DNA from 3 places in the Aeromonas aquatilis genome. Region 1 is predicted to be linked to each of the others. Evidence: predicted binding sites of a transcription regulator. Region 1 holds the regulator's gene; each other region holds the start of a gene.

What was found. The regulator LexA, encoded in region 1, represses DNA repair genes until DNA is damaged. The targets are predictions, from matches to a motif close to ANCTGTNTNNNNANACAGNT.
Region 2: the regulator LexA is predicted to act here: its motif matches at 5,348-5,367, upstream of dinB (DNA polymerase IV).
Region 3: the regulator LexA is predicted to act here: its motif matches at 2,701-2,720, upstream of ruvA (Holliday junction branch migration protein RuvA).

The regions. Positions count from the first base shown of each region.
Region 1 covers NZ_JBSTYP010000045.1:9,476-16,276, reverse strand. Annotated here, with positions in the region: gene plsB (glycerol-3-phosphate 1-O-acyltransferase PlsB) at 1-1,578, opposite strand, end outside; gene lexA (transcriptional repressor LexA) at 1,783-2,406, shown strand; gene ACW5W8_RS16890 (hypothetical protein) at 2,891-3,106, shown strand; gene ACW5W8_RS16885 (SCO family protein) at 3,317-3,943, shown strand; gene dinF (MATE family efflux transporter DinF) at 3,946-5,307, shown strand; gene trmL (tRNA (uridine(34)/cytosine(34)/5-carboxymethylaminomethyluridine(34)-2'-O)-methyltransferase TrmL) at 5,321-5,785, opposite strand; gene ACW5W8_RS16870 (ATP-binding protein) at 5,860-6,801, opposite strand, start outside.
Region 2 covers NZ_JBSTYP010000003.1:84,314-91,114, forward strand. Annotated here, with positions in the region: gene ACW5W8_RS02000 (DUF423 domain-containing protein) at 1-203, opposite strand, end outside; gene ACW5W8_RS02005 (alpha/beta family hydrolase) at 255-884, opposite strand; gene ACW5W8_RS02010 (transcriptional regulator GcvA) at 877-1,797, opposite strand; gene ACW5W8_RS02015 (methyl-accepting chemotaxis protein) at 2,082-4,223, opposite strand; gene dinB (DNA polymerase IV) at 4,290-5,345, opposite strand; gene ACW5W8_RS02025 (hypothetical protein) at 5,477-5,683, shown strand; gene ACW5W8_RS02030 (DJ-1 family glyoxalase III) at 5,795-6,355, opposite strand; gene ACW5W8_RS02035 (ketopantoate reductase family protein) at 6,393-6,801, opposite strand, start outside.
Region 3 covers NZ_JBSTYP010000034.1:36,092-42,892, forward strand. Annotated here, with positions in the region: gene lysE (L-lysine exporter) at 1-360, shown strand, start outside; gene ACW5W8_RS14590 (methyl-accepting chemotaxis protein) at 505-2,514, opposite strand; gene ruvA (Holliday junction branch migration protein RuvA) at 2,775-3,389, shown strand; gene ruvB (Holliday junction branch migration DNA helicase RuvB) at 3,398-4,408, shown strand; gene ACW5W8_RS14605 (cytochrome ubiquinol oxidase subunit I) at 5,344-6,801, shown strand, end outside.

The DNA of each region.
Region 1 (6,801 bases):
GCCGTTGACCGCGGCAGCGCCGTTGATGCGGGTCATCAGCAGTTCGGCCAGATTGTTGACGGTGCCCGCCATCCACTCCGGACGCTCCTCTTCCCCGATGTGCTGTTTCCAGTCGGGGACATGTTCGCTCAGGTAGCTGTTGAGGGTCAGCGGTTCGCCGAAGTTGACGAAGCCACGGCCGTAGTTGCGCAGCTTGCGCAGGATGCCGAGCACCTGCAGGAAGCTCTCCTTCTCCTTGCGGCTCCCCTTGAGCTCGTTGTGGTAGGTGTTCACCTCCATCACGTGCTCGTAGCCCAGATAGACCGGCACCAGAGTGACCGGCCTGTCCAGCCCGCGCATCATCGCCTGCAGAGTCATCGCCAGCATGCCGGTCTTGGGCGGTAGCAGACGGCCGGTACGGGAGCGACCACCTTCGGTGAAGAACTCTACCGAGTAACCCTTGGCAAACAGCAGGTTGAGGTATTCCCGGAATACCGTGCTGTAGAGCGGGTTGCCCTTGAAGGTGCGGCGAATGAAGAAGGCGCCGCCGTGGCGGAAGATCGGGCCCGCCGGCCAGAAGTTGAGGTTGATGCCTGCCGCGATATGGGGCGGCACCATCCCCTGGTGGTAGATGACGTAGGAGAGCAGCAGGTAGTCCATGTGGCTGCGGTGGCAGGGGACGTAGACGATCTCGTGCCCCTCCTGCGCCAGCTGGCGTACCTTCTCGGCGCCATTGACCGACAAACCGCGGTAGAGCTTGTTCCACAGCCAGCCGAGGAAGCTCTCGCCCAGGCGGATCAGCCGGTAGGAGAAGTTGGAGGCGATCTCGTCCATGTAGCCATGGGCGCGCTTTTGCGCCTTCTCGAGGCTGAGCCCCTCGCGCTGGGCCTCCTCTTCAATCGCCTGCTGGATCACCGCGGAGTCGAGCAACTGCTTGAACAGCAGGTTGCGGTTCGGCAGTTTCGGGCCGGTGGCAGCCAGCTGCTGACGGCTGAAGTGGGTACGGGCCACTCGCGCCAGCTTGTGGGCGATGGCCTCGTCGGTGCCGTGCTTGTCGGCCATGTAGCGCAGGGAGAGCGGCGGCGAGAAGCGCACCAGATTCTCGCGACCCTTGAGGGTCACGATGAGCGCCTTCTTTAGCCGGTTCGGCGCCAGGCTGCTGATGATGTTGAGGCCGGAGGCTTCTTCCCCTTCCCGACCCGGGGCGCGGCCCCAGAACAGGGTGACGGGCACCACCTGGATATCGAGTTCGGGATCCTGCTTGTGCAGATCCAGCAGCTGGTGGAACTCCTGCAGGAAGGGGAGCGGTTTGCTGCGTTTGCCAAACAGGGGAGGCGGACGATCCAGACAGACATAGCGCGGCAGCAGCTGGTCGTTCAGTTCCAGCGGCGTGAAGGGACCGGGCAGCCCGAGATCCTCACAGCACTGCTGCAGGGTCATCAGGTCGGTGATCGAACTGGTTTTCAGGGCATAGACGATGGGTCTGGCCGGATCCAGATTGAGTTCTGTGATGGGATTTTCCGGCAGGCTCTTGTGATTGACCAAGCCGCTGACCGGCCATTGCAAGATGGCTCTGGAAATCTTCTGTCCTAGGGACATGTGCGTCTGCTCTCCAAAAAAATGCGGCGTGAGCATAGCAAATCGACAGCCCCTTGTCGCCGAGAGGTACGATGAGTCGGCTGCGCAGGATCAAAACAGCCGTAAATGAGGGGTTGGTTGCGACAAATGTCAGCTGTGCCTTGCCTTGGCCACTGCACTGTATATACTGCCAGTGTGCTGTATAAAAAGACAGGTGCCAATTCTATGAAACCCCTTACCCCCCGCCAGGCCGAAGTGCTGGAGCTGATCAAGGTGAACATGAGCGAGACCGGTATGCCGCCGACTCGTGCCGAGATTGCCCAGAAGCTTGGTTTCAAGTCGGCCAATGCGGCCGAAGAACATCTGAAGGCCCTGGCCAAAAAAGGGGTCATCGAGATCATGCCGGGCACGTCCCGCGGCATTCGCCTGTTGCTCGAAGAGGAAGAGGTGCTGGAAGAGAGCGGCCTGCCGCTCATCGGCAAGGTGGCTGCCGGTGAACCTATCCTGGCTCAGGAGCATATCGAGAGCCACTATCAGGTGGATCCCGCCCTGTTCCACCCGCGCGCAGATTTTCTGCTGCGGGTGCAGGGGATGAGCATGAAGAACATCGGCATTCTGGATGGCGATCTGCTGGCGGTGCACAAGACCCAGGAGGTGCGCAACGGTCAGGTGGTGGTCGCCCGTCTCGATGAGGATGTCACCGTCAAGCGCTTCCAGCGCAAGGGCAGTCAGGTATGGCTGCTGCCGGAGAATGAAGAGCTCTCCCCCATCGAGGTGGATCTCTCCTGCCAGCAGCTCACCATCGAGGGGCTGGCTGTCGGGGTAATCCGCAACGCCGATTGGATGTAATCATCCCCGCCAACTGCGTTTGCCACACGGCCTCCTTCGGGAGGCCGTGCTGTTTCTGGCGCACTTTCCTTGTCATATCAAACAGATCATCGGTGGCGGCATTTTTGTCCTGCGCGACCGGCTACCAATCATCCATTTCAGATATATGCTCAGATCAGTGCCCTGTCGCCGAGACAGGGCTTGGCACCTCCCTCTGACCATCACAATGCGTCGGTACGGGAGGGCCGGTAACAACGAGAATCGGGCAGTACACCTTCACGGGATATGAAGGGGGAGTGGGGAGATCCCGAGCCTTGTCAGGCAAAGGGGACCACTCGTAATGGTTGCAGATAGTCGTGACGGGCCTGTTCCCAGTTCAGGCCGACGAAGCAACATGACCTGTCGGTCAAGGAGGACTGGTATGGCATCAAGATCGCCATGGGATTCAGAGGCTGGGGCTGCGCCAGCGGAATCGTCAATCACCCGTTTTGTCAAAGGCAGCCGGATGACCTGGTTTTACGGTCTCTGGCTGCACCATCGTGGTTCGCACTGGACGCTCTGGCTGGGATGCCCGAAAGAGAAGGTGGTGCGTCTGGTGCTGCTGTTCAAACGGGGTCACGGTGATCGCCAGGGGGAAGAGGGCTGGCTGGCCCCCGTGATTCCCATCGGCGTGCGGGCCATCGGCAAGATGTTGCAGCAGGAGCGTAACGCTCGCCCCTGAGCAGAAGAGACAAACAAATCCATCCATAACCGGCACCCGAGGGGGCCGGTTTTTTTATGGCCGCAACTGGCGATTAATTATGCCAAATGGTCGACTCCTGACAGGGCGTTGCACAAGGTTGAACCACCTTGGCGGCTCGCTGGGGTACAATGCCCCTCTCTTGTCCGGTCACTGCTGGCCATCTGCCTCGAATTGAAAGGGTCTCTTGTTATGATGAAGCTCCGCTATCCCCTGCTCTTTCTGCTGCTGACAGCCTGCCTGATCCTGGTGTTTTACGCCACGCAGCCAGAGCAGCCGGAACAGGCCGACTACTATCCGGCGGGGCGGGACATCAATGATTTTTCCTTTACCGATGCGGACAACCAGCTGTTCACTCCTGCCAACCTGAAAGGGCGCTGGACCTTCCTGTTCGTCGGCTACACCTTCTGCCCCGATATCTGCCCCACCACACTGGCAGATATGCGTTCCGTCTATGACCAGCTGAAGAAGATGGCGCCCGATAGTCAGGTAGTGTTTATCTCGGCGGATCCCCAGCGTGACGACATTCCACGCCTCAAGACCTATACCGCCTTCTTCAATCCCGAGTTCAAGGCGGCCACTGCCCCCCACGACAAGCTGTTCCCGTTCGTGCGCAATCTGGGGCTGATCTACTCCATCGCCAATCAGGGGGAGAAGGATTACCTGATCGATCACTCCGCCTCCATCGTGCTCATCAATCCCAAGGGCAAGCTGCAGGCGGTATTCCGCCCGCAGGTGGCGCCGGGTCAGGTGCCCCGGGTGCAGATGGCTACCATGCTCTCTGATTTCGCCCGCATTCTGAAGCTGGCAGGCCACTGAGCGTGACCCCAGCTGTTGCCCCCTGGTGGCGAGATCCCTCTCGCCACCGCGCTGTCTTTGCGCTCGCCCTGCCCATGGTTTTCTCCAATATCACCACCCCCTTGCTGGGGCTGGTGGACACCTGGGTGATCGGTCATCTCGGTCAGGCCTGGTTTCTGGGGGGTGTTTCGGTCGGTGCAACCCTGATCAACCTCATTTTCTGGCTGCTCGGCTTCTTGCGGATGTCGACCACCGGCCTGACGGCGCAGGCGCACGGCGCAGCTGATGGTCGTGCCCAGCTAGATACCCTGCTGCGGGCGCTGGGGCTGGCCATTGCTCTCGGTCTGGCGCTGCTGTTGTTGCTCTTCCCCCTGTTGCCACGACTGATCGCTCTGAGTGGCGGCTCGCCCGAGGTGCAGCTCTATGCGGGCCAATATGTGGCGGTGCGGATCTGGAGCGCCCCGGCGGCGCTCTGCAATCTGGTGGTCATGGGCTGGCTGTTGGGGATGCAGGATGCCCGCAGCCCCATGGTGATGTTGATCCTCACCAATCTGGTCAATATGGCGCTCGATGCCCTGTTTGTGCTGGGGCTCGGCTGGCAGGTGCGGGGTGTGGCGGCGGCCTCGGTCATGGCGGACTACTGCGCGCTGGCGGTCGGGATCTGGCTGGTACGCCGTCAGCTGCGGCAACTGGCGCCGACGGTGTGGCAGGATGGCTGGCAGCGCTGGCGGCAGTTCGCGCCCATAGTGCGGCTGCTCGGCCTCAACCGCGATATCTTCCTGCGCTCCCTCTGTTTGCAGCTCTGCTTCGCCTTCATGACTCTGCAAGGGGCACGGCTGGGGGATGTGGCGGTGGCCGCCAATGCGGTGCTGCTCAACTTCCTGATGCTTATCTCCTACGGGCTCGATGGTTTTGCCTATGCGGTGGAGGCCATGGTAGGACGAGCCATCGGTCAGCGGGATCGGCAGAAACTGCGGGAGGCCATCGTGCTCAATCTGGGCTGGGCCGCCCTCATCGCCAGTGGTTTTACTCTGGTATTTGCCCTCTTCGGTAGCCACCTTATCGGCTATATCACCGATATTCCGGCGGTCGTGGCGGAGGCAACCCGCCACCTGCCCTGGCTGGTGGTGATGCCCTTGCTGGCGGTCTGGTGCTTCCTGCTGGATGGCGTATTTATCGGGGCGACCCGGGCGCGGGAGATGCGCAACAGCATGTTGCTGGCCGCGTTTGGCGGTTTCTTCCCGATCTGGTGGCTCTGTCAGTCGTGGGGCGTGGCCGCGTTATGGGCGGCGATGGCGGCGCTGATGGTGGGGCGCGGTCTGTCGCTGGGGGTCACCTGCTGGCGGCTGGAGCGCAGCGGGCATCTGCTCGACGCCCGCCACTGATCATCGGTGGCGCTTACATGGCGCCGTCGTAGCCGAGCTGGCGCCAGCTCTCGTAGACGAAGACAGATACCGCGTTGGAGAGGTTCATGCTGCGGCTCTGGGGCACCATCGGGATGCGCAGCCGCTGCTCGAATGGCAGGCTCTCGATGATCTCGATGGGCAGGCCGCGACTCTCGGGGCCAAACAGCAGGGCGTCGCCAAGGGCATATTGTGCTGCCGAGTGCGCGGTGCGGCCCTTGGTGGTGCAGGCAAACACCCGCTTGGGCGCCACTGCAGCCAGAAAAGCTTCATAGCTTGGCCAGCGCTTCACCTCGGCAAATTCGTGATAGTCGAGTCCCGCCCGCTTTACCCGCTTGTCATCCCACTCAAATCCCAGCGGCTCGATCAGATGGAGCCGGTAACCGGTATTGGCGCAAAGCCGGATGATATTGCCGGTGTTGGGCGGAATTTCCGGCTGGTAGAGGACGATATCGAGCATGACGAGCTCCTGCAAAGAGATGTAAAGCCAAGAAGGGGCGCCAGCATACCCAGCGCCCGTCCGGATGAAAAGGGTCAGGCGATGGGCAAGCGGATGGTGATGGTCAGCCCGGTCGGGTGATTATTGCTGGCCGCAATGGTGCCGCCGTGGCGCTGTATTGCCTCCGAGGCGATGGCCAGCCCCAGCCCGGTGCCGCCAGTTTTGGCGTTGCGGGCGTCATCGACCCGGAAGAAGGGCTGGAACAGCAGCGCCTGCTGCTCGTCTGGCACCCCGGGGCCGTCATCCCGAATGGTCATCACCCACTCCAGTCCCTCCCGATACCAGTCCACCTTGATGAACTCGCGGGCATATTTGAGGGCATTGCGCAGGGGGTTCTCCACCGCCCGGGCCAGCAGCTCGGGCCACATCTGGATCGACTCTGCGGGCAGCGGCGGCAGTCTGAGCTGCTTGCCGCTCTGGTTTGCCTCGAACATGGCATCTTCGAGGATGGGCTCCAGCAGGTCGGCCAGCGGCTGCACGATGGGGGCCTCAACATGCTGCTGCACCCGCGACAGATCCAGCAGATCGCCGATCAGCTTGTCCAGCCGCCCGATCTCCGATTCGATCCGCGCCAGCTCGGCGCTGTCACCTTGCTTGCGGCGGATCAGCGCCTGCGCCAGTTGCATCCGGGTGAGAGGACTGCGCAGCTCGTGGGAGATATCGGAAAGCAGCTGTTTCTGCTTCTGGATCATGCTCTTGAGCGTCTCTACCATGCGGCTGACGTTGTCCGCCAGCTGGCCGATCTCGTCGCCCCGTCCCAGGTTGGGGATCTGTACCTCCAGATTGCCGGCCGCCAGTTGGGAGACCGATTTCTGCAACTGCAGGATGGGCCGGGTTAGCCGCCAGGCGAGCAGCAGGCAGAGCGGGGTGCTGACCAGCATCGAGATGCCCAGAATGCGGATCGGGTGATCCAGCACCTGAATGAACAGGAACAGATAGGGGTTCTCGGCATTGAGGCCGAAATAGACGTGATAGCG
Region 2 (6,801 bases), on a different contig from region 1:
ACCTTGCTGCGCACACCACACCAGCCCAGAACCAGCAGGGCCAATGCGTGAAAAAACTGATATTGCACGGCGGTATTAAATGCCGCCAGACGCTCGGGCGTAATGCCGGTCGCCGCCAATCCATGGGCGCCATACGCCCCCAGCATGGTGGCCGTCAACCCGAAGAGACCGGCCAGTATCAGCCAATGTCGATGGATCTGCATCCTCACTCTCCCTCTCTCATCACAGCTAGCAATCAAACCAACCCTCTCGCGCTATCCGTGCCGGGCCACAAACTGGTTGATGGCCGCCGCTGCATGCTGCATATTCTCCTGCTCACTCACGCCACTGGCTTTACGCGGTTTGAAACCATGATCACCATCGGTCAACCAATGGACCGATACGGCGGGTGAGAAGGGGAAATCGGCCAGTTCGGCGCGACTACCGAAGGTGTCGCGCTCCCCCTGCAACAGCAGGGTTGGCACTGCAATATGCTTGAGTACCTCGCCTCGCCAGCTGTCGGGCTTGGCCGGAGGGTGGAAAGGATACCCGAGAATGAGCAATCCTGCAGCATTCATCTCACCCTCGCCTTCACGATAGAGTTCTGCCGCCATCCGCCCGCCCATCGACTTGCCCGCCAGGAACAGCCGTGGATGGGCAAACTCGCGGATCATGTCGCGCCAATGGGTTAGCAGCAAAGGTGCTCTGTCCGGCGGGCGGCGCTTGCCATCCTGTGCACGCTTTGTCATGTAGGGAAAGTTGAAGCGCACCACTTCGATGTCGGGGCCAGCCAGCAGGCGTGACAACTCGGCAAGAAAAACATGATCCATCCCTGCACCTGCCCCGTGGGCCAGCAAAATGCGAACGGGGGCATCAACAGCCCCCTCGCGGATCACATCAGGCATCGGCGAGCCTTGCCCTGCGACGCGCCTCTTCCTGCTCCACCAGCTCCAGCATCCAGTCGCGGAAGGCAACGATCTTGCCCTGATCCGACTGTTGCTCCTGGCACACCAGATAGAAGGCATTTTTGCTCACCAGCACCTGCTCGAACGGGCAGATAAGGCGACCGGCCTCAATCTCGGGTTGTGCCAGCACGCTGTGGCCAAGCGCCACCCCCTGGCCGTGGATCGCCGCCTGGATCACCATGGTAGAGTGGCTGAAGATGGGCCCCTGATTGACGTTGGGCGCATCGATGTCGAGCTGGCGGAACCAGGCCTTCCAGTCGCGGCGGGAGGTATCGTGCAGCAGGGTATGAAGAGTCAAATCTTGCGGCGTACGCAGCGGTTTGGGCCCGGTCAGCAGCAAGGGGGAACAGACCGGGATCAGGTATTCGGTATGCAGCTTGTCCGAGCGCAGACCCGGCCAGTTGCCGCGGCCGTAGTAGATGGCCACATCCACATCGTCGGTGAGCGACCCTTCATCGAGATCGACCGCCTTGATCCGCACGTCGATGTCAGGGTGGCGCTCGCTGAACTTGACCAGCCGCGGCACCAACCACTGGATGGCGAAACTCGGCTGCAGGCTGACGGTCAGCGCCCCTTTGGCGCTGCGTGCCAGCAGCTTGTCGGTCGCTTCCGAGATGGAGGCAAAGATATCCTTGATATCGAGGAAGTAGCCCTGCCCCTCTTCGGTCAGCAACAAGGAGCGATTTTTGCGGCGGAACAGCTTGATGCCAAGATACTCCTCCAGCGCCTTGATCTGGTGACTGATGGCAGCCTGAGTCACAAACAACTCTTCTGCTGCGCGGGTAAAGCTTAAGTGACGAGCCGCTGCTTCAAACGCCTTGAGGGCATTGAGCGGAGGTAAACGACGAGACATGACACCAGCCAACGATGAGTTTTTCTAATGGGGCGCATTATAATTTGTCGGTTGCGGGTCGACCAGTGAATAAACATAATTCGCCCAGCAATAAGTCGTCATATGGCTCACATTTTCTACTACGTGTTGGTTTACATGTGTTTTTAGTGAGTCTTTCGACTGTGATTGTGGTGTTGTGTTTCTTCCTCTGCGGGAAGAGGGGCTCAAATCTCACCGGTTTGACCCAGTCTGTCATCTGAATGTGTTTGGCGCCTCCAGCTGGATGGCGCCTTTTTTCATCCCTTCTATACCTTGAACTGCCCCACCAGCTGCTGCTGTTTGTCAGCAAGAGCTGAGAGCTCGCGACCATTTTCGGCGGATGTCGCCGCCTCGGCCCGGATGGTGTGGCTCACATCACGAATGTTGCTGACGTTGCGGTTGATCTCGTCCGCCACCCGGCTCTGCTCATGCGCCGCCCGGGCAATCTGCTCGTTCATCTGATGGATGGTGGAGACCGACTGGATAATCTGCTCCAGCACCTGCACCGAGAGATCCACCTTGGCGAGGGTCTCGTCAGCCTGACCATGACCATCGCGGATCGCCTTGACCACGGCGCCGGTACCGGATTGCAGTTGGCTGATCAGAGTCTGGATCTCGACGATGGCATTCTGGGTGCGACCGGCCAGATTGCGCACCTCATCGGCCACCACGGCAAAGCCACGGCCCTGCTCACCGGCCCGCGCCGCTTCAATAGCCGCATTCAGTGCCAGCAAGTTGGTCTGCTCGGCAATTCCCTGAATCACGGTGAGAATATCGTTGATGTTGTCGCTGTTGGCCGAGAGCCGCTCCACCACCGGCTGGGCATCGTTGATGATGGTCATCAGCTTGCGCATCGCCTCCTGGGTGTCGGCCACCACATATTTGCCCTCTTGCGCCGCGGCATCGGTGGTATTGGCGGCTGCAACGGCAGAACTGGCATTGCCGGAGACCTGCATCGCCGTGGCGCTCAGCTCTTCAAACGCCGTCGCCACCAGATCGATCTCCTGATACTGGGCCTGCATGCCGCTGCTGGTGCGCTCGGCCACCTGCGCCGCCCGCTCGGCACTGTTGCGGGTGCCGGCGACGGTATCAATCACCTGACTGATGGTCGATTGCAACTTGTTGAGGAAGCTGTTGAACCACTTGGCCAGCTCGCCAATCTCGTCTTGTCGCTGGATCTCGATGCGCTGGGTCAAATCCCCCTCGCCGCTGGCGATATCCTTGAGGCGAGCAACCACGGCGCGAATGGGCGCCACGATCTGGCGCGCCATCCACCAGATAAAGCTCAGGGCCACCAGCGAGATCAGCACCCCGATCGACAGTTGCGAGACCACGCTGCGATTGGCTTCACTGGCCAGGTCATCCTGCAGTTGCTGGGCAGAGGCCAGCACCACGGCTCGGGGCAATTCGATATAGATGCCCCACTTGCGATCGGTACCACGCATGGTCACGGGGACAAAGGTTTGCAGTATGGAGCCGTCGCTGCTCCAGCGGCTCAGCTCCTGCCCTTGGTTGAGCCACCCTTTCAGGTCAGCAGCCAGCGCCTGATACTTCTGATCCAGCTCCCGCCCCAGGGTCACATCAAACTCATCGGCCCCCGCCACGCGCCCCTCATGACTGACCAGCAAGATTTTGCCTTTGCCGTCATAGAGCTCCTTGTCCATGGTGCTAACCAGATCCTGCAAGGTGGTCAGGGAGATATCGACACCAGCCATCCCCAGCAAGGTACCCTGCTCCAGCAAGGGCACAGAGACGGAGGTGATCAAGACTTTCTTGCCCCCGACATCGTCCAGATAGGGTTCCAGCAGGCAGAGGGCACGGGTGCGAATACTGCAGCGATACCACTCGTTTTCAACACCACCGGCAGCGGTCGGGCTGTCGTCAGCCAGCACATCTTCGTTCTGCACCTCGGGCACCAGCTTGCCGTTATCATAGGCCCAATAACTGGAGAAGCGCCCCTTGTCGTTGGCACCGAGCGCGGTCGAGCCCTCATAGTTACTGTCTTCCCCATCCAGCTGATCGGGTTCGAACACCGTATAGACGCCGAGCAAATTGGTCGATGAAGCGGCGGCATCGTGCAGTTGCTGATTGATGGCGCTGCGCAGCGCCTCTGACGGGACAAAGTTCTCAGCCGCATTCTTGCGCTGGAACAGCACGCTCTCCGCCAGCAGACTGGCACGAAAATAGGCTTCATCGAGATAGCTGGTCACCTTGGCCGCCTGCTCCGAGCCCATCGCCTTCATCCAGTTTTCGGCTGACTGCTGCGCCTCGTGCAGGGTGGCTTGCCGCACCTGCATTTGCATCTTGTTCGCGTTGTAAATCGAAGAGGCAACCAGGGCGGCAGCGGTGACCAACAGACAGCAACCGGCGATCAAGGTAATCCGACCCTGGACAGAAAGAGCGCTCATGCCAATATTCCTACTTCATGCAGATATGGATAGATTATCGACTTTATAAACAAAAACTTAACTCTCTCACAGCAAATCCAGCGAGAGTTGATTAACTTCACCCTCTTTTGGCAAACCCACCACCAAGCCAAGCAGGCGCACCGAACGCCCTTGCGCCCGCTGCAGCCCCTCTTTGAGCAGGGGAACGAACAGGGCTGGCTGATAGCCACCCTGACTGCGATAGACGGTGGTCTGGTGGAAGTCGGCAAACTTGAGTTTAATTCCCTGCCCCATCACCTGCCCGGCAGGACACGCCAGTTGAAATCGCCGCTCCAGCTCCGGCAACAGTTGTTGCAATACCGTCAGGCAGGCGGCTTCGTCACAAACATCGCTCGCCAGCGTGGTCTCCACCCCGATGGTTTTGCGGATCCGGTGCGCCTGCACCGGCTGTTCATCCAGCCCCCAGATCCGGGTCGCCAGCATCTCCCCCAGCTTGCCAAAACGACTGCACAGCTCTTGTGCCGACAAAGCCCGCGCATGCTCGCAGGTGTAGAGCCCCTGCGCCTCCAGCCGCTCGGCGGTCTTGCGCCCCACCCCGGGCAGTTTGCCAAGGGGCAACTGGCAGACAAATTCAGCCACTTCGTCGGGACGAATGACAAACAGACCATCAGGCTTGCGCTGCTCCGAGGCAAGCTTGGCGAGAAACTTGTTGGGTGCCACTCCGGCCGAGGCGGTCAATCCCAGTTCGGAGACGATGGCTTGCCGGATCTCTTGCGCCATCAGGGTGGCGCTGCCGCCACAACAGCGACTGTGGGTCACGTCGAGGTAAGCCTCATCCAGCGACAGCGGTTCAACCTGATCGGTATAGCGCAGGAAAATGGCTCTGAGCTGACGGGAGATATCCTTGTACACCGCCATTCGCCCCGGGATCAGTACCAGCGGCGGGCAGAGTTTTTTCGCCAGTGCGCTCGGCCTGGCCGAGCGCCCACCGAACCGGCGCGCCACATAGTTGCAGGTCGAGATGACGCCGCGCCGCTCGGAGGCCCCACCGATGGCGAGCGGCACCTCCCGCAACGCCGGATTGTCCCGCATCTCCACCGCGGCAAAAAAGCAGTCCATGTCGATATGGATGATCTTGCGCATACCACTGTATAAATAAACAGACACGGCATCATCTTACCCCAAGGATAACCGCAGCTCTATCTCTCTCGTTGCAGCTAAAATAGTAGACTCCAAGGAGACCTTTACTACCACAATGACAAGGAGCGTTCGGGATGAAATATCTTTGGCTGGGACTCTGTTTGCTGCCGTTGACCGGCATCGGCAAGAACAACCCGACGGCAGAGTGCCGCTGGCTGTACGACCGGATTGAGATACTGGAACAGGCCATCAAGAAAGGGGACACACTCGGCACTGAACAGGAGTTGGCACGCTGGAAAACGGAGTACAACAAAAAACAGTGCTCAGAGTACGACTACTGAGTCGGGCAATATGGCGTGACTGACAACGGCAGATAACAAACGGGCCCCGATCAAAATGACCGGGGCCCGTTTTTCAATGCATGGCCAGCTTGATTCGCCCGCAGAGTGAGCTCAAGGCAGCACCATAGGGCCAGCGACGGCGGCAGCCACCTCATCCCCGCGCAGCACCCGAACCAGTTCGAGCGCAAACTCGATGGCGCTGCCCGGCCCCTGACTGGTGATAAGGCGATGAACCTCATCCCTGACTACCCGCTCATCTGACAACTGCGATATCGGTAGTCGAGACTTAAAACCGGGATGACAGGTGACGATGGCATCACCCAGCAGAGCGTGATGTTGCAACACCACCACTGGGGCAGCGCAGATGGCTGCGCGCCAGCGACCAAGGATGGCCTGCTCTTTGAGCAGATCGATGGCCAGCGGGGTATCGCGGATCACTTCACTGCCGGGCAAGCCGCCAGGTACCACGATGGCTTCAAAGTCCCGGCGGGTCAGCTCGTCGATATGACAATCGGCCACCAGCTGTACCCCGCGTGACGCTTTCACCTGCCGCGATCCGGCGGGGCAGCAAGAAGCCAGCACCACCTCGATGCTGGCTCGCACCAGGGTATCGACAATGGCGACCGTCTCTATCTCTTCCGACCCGGGGGCCACCAGCACCAGTACACTCACGTTCGCCTCCTTGCTGCTTGCTCTGCCATGTAACGTATCAGGCGACCTGACTCTTCTCTTTGATCGCCTGATAGAGGCCCTGATTGACCGGTACGGCGATGCCATGTCGGGCAGCCTTGGCCAACAGAAAACCGGTGATGGCCTCAATCTCGGTCTCGCGTCCCAGCTCCATATCCTGATGCATGGAGGAGTAATTGTCAGCGGTCAGCTCCACCACTGTCAGCACCCGACGCTGCAACTCCTCTGCCGTGGTCGCAATCCCTTCGGCGCACATCACATCCGCCACTTCCACGCAGATCTGCTGCAGGGCATCGGCAAAACGGGGACCCGCCAGCTCGCCATTTTTCAGCTTGTAGAGGGCCGTCAGGGGATTGATGGCACAGTTGATGGCCAGCTTTTGCCACTGGCGCGTCAATACCTGTTCATCCCAACCAGCCTGACCCAGT
Region 3 (6,801 bases), on a different contig from region 1:
GGTGGTCGTTCCCTGCTCAGTGCCTGGCGAGGTAAAGGGGAGGGGCTTGCCGATTCTGCCCGGCAGATGGGGGCCAAAAGCGTGCTGGCGATGACGCTGGGGGTTACGCTGCTCAACCCGCACGTCTATCTCGATACCCTGATGCTACTCGGCTCCCTTGGCAGCCAGGTGAGCGACTCCCAGCGTCCGGCCTTTGCTGCGGGGGCCATGCTGGCCTCGCTGGTGTGGTTCTACTCGCTGGCGTTGGGTGCTGCGGCACTGGCACCCTGGTTGGCCCGGGGTCGGGTGCAGCGGGGGATCGATCTGCTGGTGGGTATCATCATGTTGAGTCTTGCGATGAAACTCGCTTGCGGAGGGTAATACGACCGGTGGGTGCAATGGGGCGAGCATCAATCAGGATATTGATGGGTGTCCATTCTTGTTGGACCAAGACCGGCACCACGCCTTGGGGAGCGAAACACCAGTCCATCACGACGGACTGGTGCTGTTGATCCCTGCGAGGGGCTATACCCGGAACTGGGAGAGCAGGCGCTGTTGCAGCAGGCTGGCCTGATGGAGCGAGGAGGCGAGCTGCAGGCACTCCTGTGCCTCCTGTTCGCCAGTTCTGGCTTGCAGACTGATGCCGGAGACCTTGTCGGAGGAGTGGCTCAGGGGGTGTGACAATTGCCCGGTGGCATCGGCCACCTGCTGCACCATGTCGGCCAGCTGGTCGATGGCGCCTTCCACCTTGAACAGGATCTGCTTGGTGTTCTCGGAGTCCTGCATGCCGGACTCCACCGTCTTGAGGTTGCGCTGCATCATCAGGTAGGCGGTCTCGGTCTGCTGCTGGATGCTGCTGATCACCTGGCTGATCTCGGCGCTTGATGTCGCGGTGCGATTAGCCAGGGTGCGCACCTCGTCCGCGACCACTGCAAAGCCACGCCCCATCTCCCCCGCGCGGGCCGCTTCGATGGCCGCATTGAGTGCCAGCAGGTTGGTCTGCTCCGAGATACCGCTGATGGTGGAGATGATCTGGCCAATCTGACCTGCCTGCTCCTTGAGGGAGTTGATGGCGATGGCACACTCGCTCACCTCTTGTACCACCCGTTGCATGCCCGCGCTGGCGGAGGCGACATACTGGCTGCTCTCGGTGGTCAGCTGGCGCACCTCGTTGGCATTGTGGGCCGCCATACTGCAGTTGTCCGAGATACCGGTGGCGACTTGCACCATCTGTTCACTGTCGTGGTGCAGTGCCTGGGCGTGTTCGGCAGTCTGGCGACTGCTCTGGCTGATTGCCTCCACCCGGTTGACCGAGGTGTGGACGTGTTCGCTGATATGCTGGTTGTTGTCCATGGTGGATCTGATCATCTTCTGCAATTTCTCGATGAAGCGATCCACGCTGTTGGCCAGCGAGCCTATCTCGTCATCCCGTTGCAGGTTGATGCGGGCGTTGAGGTCCCCCTCGCCGGCGGCGATATCCTGCATTCGTTTGTCCACTTGCAGCAGCGGGGTTACCAGTTTGCGGGTCAGCCAGAAGCCGCAGAGGGTGACCATGATCAGGCTCAGCAACAGGCCACCCAGCAGCAGGGTTCGGATCTGGCTGATAATGCCGTTGAGCTGGGCCACCTGATCCTCGACGGTGGCATCGCCGCTCTCCTCGATGGCAACCAGCTGTTGTCGCAGCTCATCGGCACTGGCTTTATAGATGGCCTGCTGGGCCTGATAGCTGCCGAGCGCATTGACCCACTGTCCCATCAGTTGCTGATGCCGGGCCAACAGGGCGCGATACTCTGTCGACAGTGTCTTGCCGGCAAATTCCCCGGTTCCCTCGATATCGAACAGCCCGGTGCCGAGCATGCTGTCGACCGCTTCGTGGTAGAAATCGGTCGCCTCTTTCAGCTCGGCCTTGATCGCCTCTGTGACTCCTTGTCTGTTCATCTTTTCCAGCGCATAGAGTTGGCGCAAAAAGCCGATGTTGGACTCCATCCCCCCATCGGCCGCTTCCCAGCGAGTGGAGAGGCCGCTGCTCCAGCTGATGGTCTGGTCGGGGGATTGGGTCAGCGCCTCGACTGCCCCATCGCCAATCACCTCCAGCTGGGTCGAGAGGCGAGCCATCAGATCGGCGTTGTGATGCAGGGCCTGATCCACCTCGGTATAGGCGTGATAGAGCGCCAGCAGCTTCTCTTGTTGCTGTTGATAGTCCTGCTTGTGCTGTTCCATGGTGGCAAGGGCTGCACCATCAATGAGCTGCCCCTGGCTGACCCGGGCCAGCGCGTCATCGGTTGCCGCCTTGGCAGCATCGAGTTCAGCGCGATTGAGCGGGGTGCCGTTTTGCATCTTCTGAATCTGTAGCTGTTGGTTGCCCAGCTCTATGGAGCCCTCCATGGCACCGTCGGCGGTCTGCCAGGCGGCGCCCAGTACATAGGAGAGCAGATTGGCTAGCCGCTGGCTGCCATACCAGCCAACGACCCCCATGCCCAGCGTGCAGCCGAGCAAGATGGCAAGACCCAGCTTGGCGGTGGTAACAATTTTCATGTGATGGCCTTCCTTGGTATCGACATTGGCACCAGTTTAGGTTCCGAACGGGTTTAGTGTAGTGGTTTATCCCCCGCTCGGGGGCCGGTGCAGCGCTGAAACATCCCGTGCACTGGCTGCACCCGATCAAGCATGGTGGAAAATCGGGTAAAAAGCCTCTCTCACCACAAGGGTGTTGCCGCCCTATGCTGGATACTTATCCAGTTATTCTTTATGCTATGAGCCAATTTACGAATAGTTGTATTGGTGAGGAGAGAGTCGTGATTGGTCGCTTGAGAGGCATTGTCATTGAAAAGCAGCCCCCCGAGGTCTTGCTGGAGGTGGGCGGGGTCGGCTACGAGGTGCAGATGCCGATGAGCTGCTTCTATGATTTGCCGGAGATCGGCAAGGAGGCGGCTATCCATACTCACTTCGTGGTGCGCGAAGATGCCCAGCTGCTCTATGGTTTCAACCACAAGCAGGAGCGGGCGCTGTTCCGCGAGCTGATCAAGACCAACGGGGTCGGTCCCAAGCTGGCGCTGGCCATTCTCTCCGGCATGACAGCTACCCAGTTCGTGCTGAGTGTCGAACGCGAAGAGATAAGTTCCCTGGTCAAACTGCCGGGTGTCGGCAAGAAGACCGCCGAGCGGCTGGTAGTGGAGATGAAAGATCGGCTCAAGGGCTGGGTCAGCCACGATCTCTTCTCTCCGGCCATGGTCACCTTGCCAGCCAGTGAGCCCGAATTGCGTGCGCCGGATGTGACCGAAGAGGCGGCCAGTGCGCTGGTGGCCCTCGGTTACAAGCCGCAGCAGGCGAGCCAGATTGTCAGCAAGATCGCCAAAGAGGGGATGTCGGTGGAAGATATCATCCGTGAATCCCTGCGTAGCCTGGTATGAGGTAGTTGATGATTGAAGCAGACCGCCTCATCTCGGCCAGTGCCGCCCGTGAGGATGACATTATTGACCGGGCTATCCGCCCCAAGACGCTGGCTGATTACACCGGTCAGGATACCGTCTGCGAACAGATGGAGATCTTTATCGAAGCGGCCCGTCAGCGGGGAGAAGCGCTCGATCACCTGCTGATCTTCGGTCCGCCGGGTCTGGGCAAGACCACCCTCGCCAACATCGTCGCCAACGAGATGGGGGTCAATATCAAGACCACCTCTGGCCCGGTGCTGGAGAAAGCGGGGGATCTGGCGGCGCTGCTCACCAACCTTGAACCGAACGATGTGCTGTTCATCGATGAGATCCATCGCCTCAGCCCTGTGGTGGAGGAGGTGCTCTATCCGGCGATGGAGGATTACCAGCTCGACATCATGATCGGGGAGGGACCCGCAGCTCGCTCCATCAAGCTGGATCTGCCTCCCTTCACCCTGATTGGCGCCACCACTCGGGCTGGTTCACTCACCAGCCCGCTGCGGGATCGCTTCGGTATCGTCCAGCGGCTGGAGTTCTACAACGTCAAGGATCTGACCGATATCGTCTCCCGCAGTGCCCGTTGTCTGGGGCTAGACATGACGGAAGATGGAGCCATTGAGGTCGCCCGTCGCTCTCGCGGTACGCCGCGGATTGCTAACCGTTTGTTAAGGCGGGTGCGCGATTTTGCCCAGGTGAAATCCGATGGCCGGATCGACGGCCCCATTGCAGCCCGCGCCATGGACATGCTGGATGTCGATAACGAAGGTTTTGACTTCATGGACCGCAAGTTATTGTTGGCTGTGATAGACAAGTTTATGGGGGGCCCGGTGGGTCTCGATAATCTGGCCGCCGCGATCGGGGAAGAGAAAGATACTATCGAAGATGTGCTGGAGCCTTATCTGATCCAGCAGGGGTATCTGCAACGTACACCCAGAGGACGGATTGCGACCACACGAGCCTACGCTCATTTCGGTCTTCAGCGACCAGATGAGAAGTAAAAACAGTCGTTTGAACATGAAACCGCCGTCAAAGGCGGTTTTTTATTATCCGGACAAAAAAAAAGCCCACGGCGGATGCGGTGGGCAAAGACAATTCAGGATGGATGTTCACAGACAGTGAGTGCGTCTGGACACAGACCGGAAAATAAACAGGTGAGCCGTCGCGAGCTCTCAGAGTCGGTTCAGTTGATAGAGCTGAACAAAGGAAAGCTTGTAGTAACGGATGGTTTTAGCAACAAACTTTTTCATCTTCGATTCCAATAGACAGGTTCAAATTGATCGTCGAATACGTACCGTGAACCCGGATTAACCGGCCTGTATCCAAGGGTATGCCCTCACTGCGAGGCGCATTGTAGGAGTTCGAATCGACCCCGGCAAACAAGAAAAATTGCAATCTTCAAATTAGTTTATCTAATGTTTTGATTGATGAAATTGGTTCGCATGAGTATGCATTCTTTGCAGTTTTAAATTGAGTTTTCGAATCAGATCTCCTGACCCGGGTAACATGGGAAAAGGCGCGTCATCCACGCTTTTCAAATTAAACGTGGTGGTGGGATGTTAAATTTTTAAATTGATTTAAATCAATGTTTTACGATTTGCCATGTTTTGTGATCCGGCTCGCGTCAATAATCGTGAAATAGATTAAAAATGCCTTTCAAAGCCATGTATTGCGGGTCCTTTTACATTGATTTCAATCAAATAAAGGTGATATAAAAACCCGGTCATCATGGGCGAGAATAAATTTAGGCTGATTGTTTTGGAATTGTTAAACATTAGCTTTGTTTGTGTTCTCGTATTGCCTTGTTGTTAATGCTCGTGGTTACTGAACGCGTTTTGTTGTGACACGTCCCAGCAAGGCTCATTCGATAACCTCCAACGGAAGCTTTGTCCTTAAAACTTAAAATAGCCGTGCCAATAATCGGTGAGGAAACATCATGATTGCTGAGCATGTGGTAGACCTATCGCGGTTCCAGTTCGCTGCGACGGCCCTTTATCACTTTTTGTTTGTACCCCTGACGCTGGGAATGGCCTTTCTCCTGGCGATCATGGAATCCGTCTATGTGATGACCAACAACACCATCTACCGGGACATGACCAAATTCTGGGGTAAGTTGTTTGGTATCAACTTTGCCTTGGGGGTCACCACAGGCCTGGCCATGGAGTTCCAGTTCGGGACGAACTGGGCTTACTACTCCCATTATGTCGGCGATATCTTCGGGGCCCCGCTGGCCATCGAGGGGCTGATGGCCTTCTTCCTGGAGTCCACCTTCGTCGGTATGTTCTTCTTTGGTTGGGATCGTCTGAGCAAGCATCAGCATCTGGCTGCCACCTGGTTGATGGCGCTGGGTACCAACCTCTCCGCCCTCTGGATCCTGGTCGCCAACGGCTGGATGCAGAACCCGGTCGGTGCCGAGTTCAACTTCGAATCCATGCGGATGGAGATGATGAGCTTCGCTGACGTGGTGCTCAACCCGGTTGCTCAGGTCAAGTTCGTCCACACTGTGGCGGCTGGTTATACCTGTGGCGCCATGTTTGTGCTGGGTATCTCCTCCTACTACCTGCTGAAGAATCGTGATGTGGCGTTTGCCCGTCGCTCCTTTGCCATTGCCGCTGCGTTCGGTATGGCTTCCATCGTGTCCGTGCTGATCCTCGGTGACGAATCCGGTTACGAGACCGGTGAAGTGCAGAAGGTGAAACTGGCCGCTATCGAAGCCGAGTGGGAAACTGAGCCTGCTCCGGCCGCCTTTACCCTGTTCGGTATTCCGAATCAGGAAGAGATGCGCACCGACTACGCCATCAAGATCCCCTATGCACTGGGCATTATCGCGACCCGTTCTCTGGACGGTCAGGTAACCGGTCTGAAGGATCTGAAGAGCGAGCACGAACTGCGCGTCCGCAACGGTATGACCGCTTACGACCTGCTGACCAAGCTGCAATCCGGTGACAAGTCTGACGAGACCCGCGCTCGCTTCGACGAAGTGAAGCAGGATCTGGGCTACGGTCTGCTGCTCAAGCGTTACACCAGCAATGTGACCGACGCTACCGACGAGCAGATCAAGGCCGCTGTGGATGACTCCATCCCGCAGGTACTGCCGCTGTTCTTCGCCTTCCGCATCATGGTTGCCGTCGGCATGCTGATGCTGGTGCTGATTGGTATGGCCTTCTATGACAGTGCCCGTCACCAGATCGGCAAGCGCAAGTGGCTGCTCAAGGGTCTGCTGTGGGGTATCCCGCTGCCGTGGATCGCTATTGAAGCTGGCTGGTTTGTTGCTGAATATGGTCGCCAACCGTGGACCATTGCAGAGGTGTTGCCGACTTCCCTCTCTGCATCCAACCTGCCTGCAGCCGAGATCTGGTTCTCTCTGATCGGTATCTGCCTGTTCTATACCGTA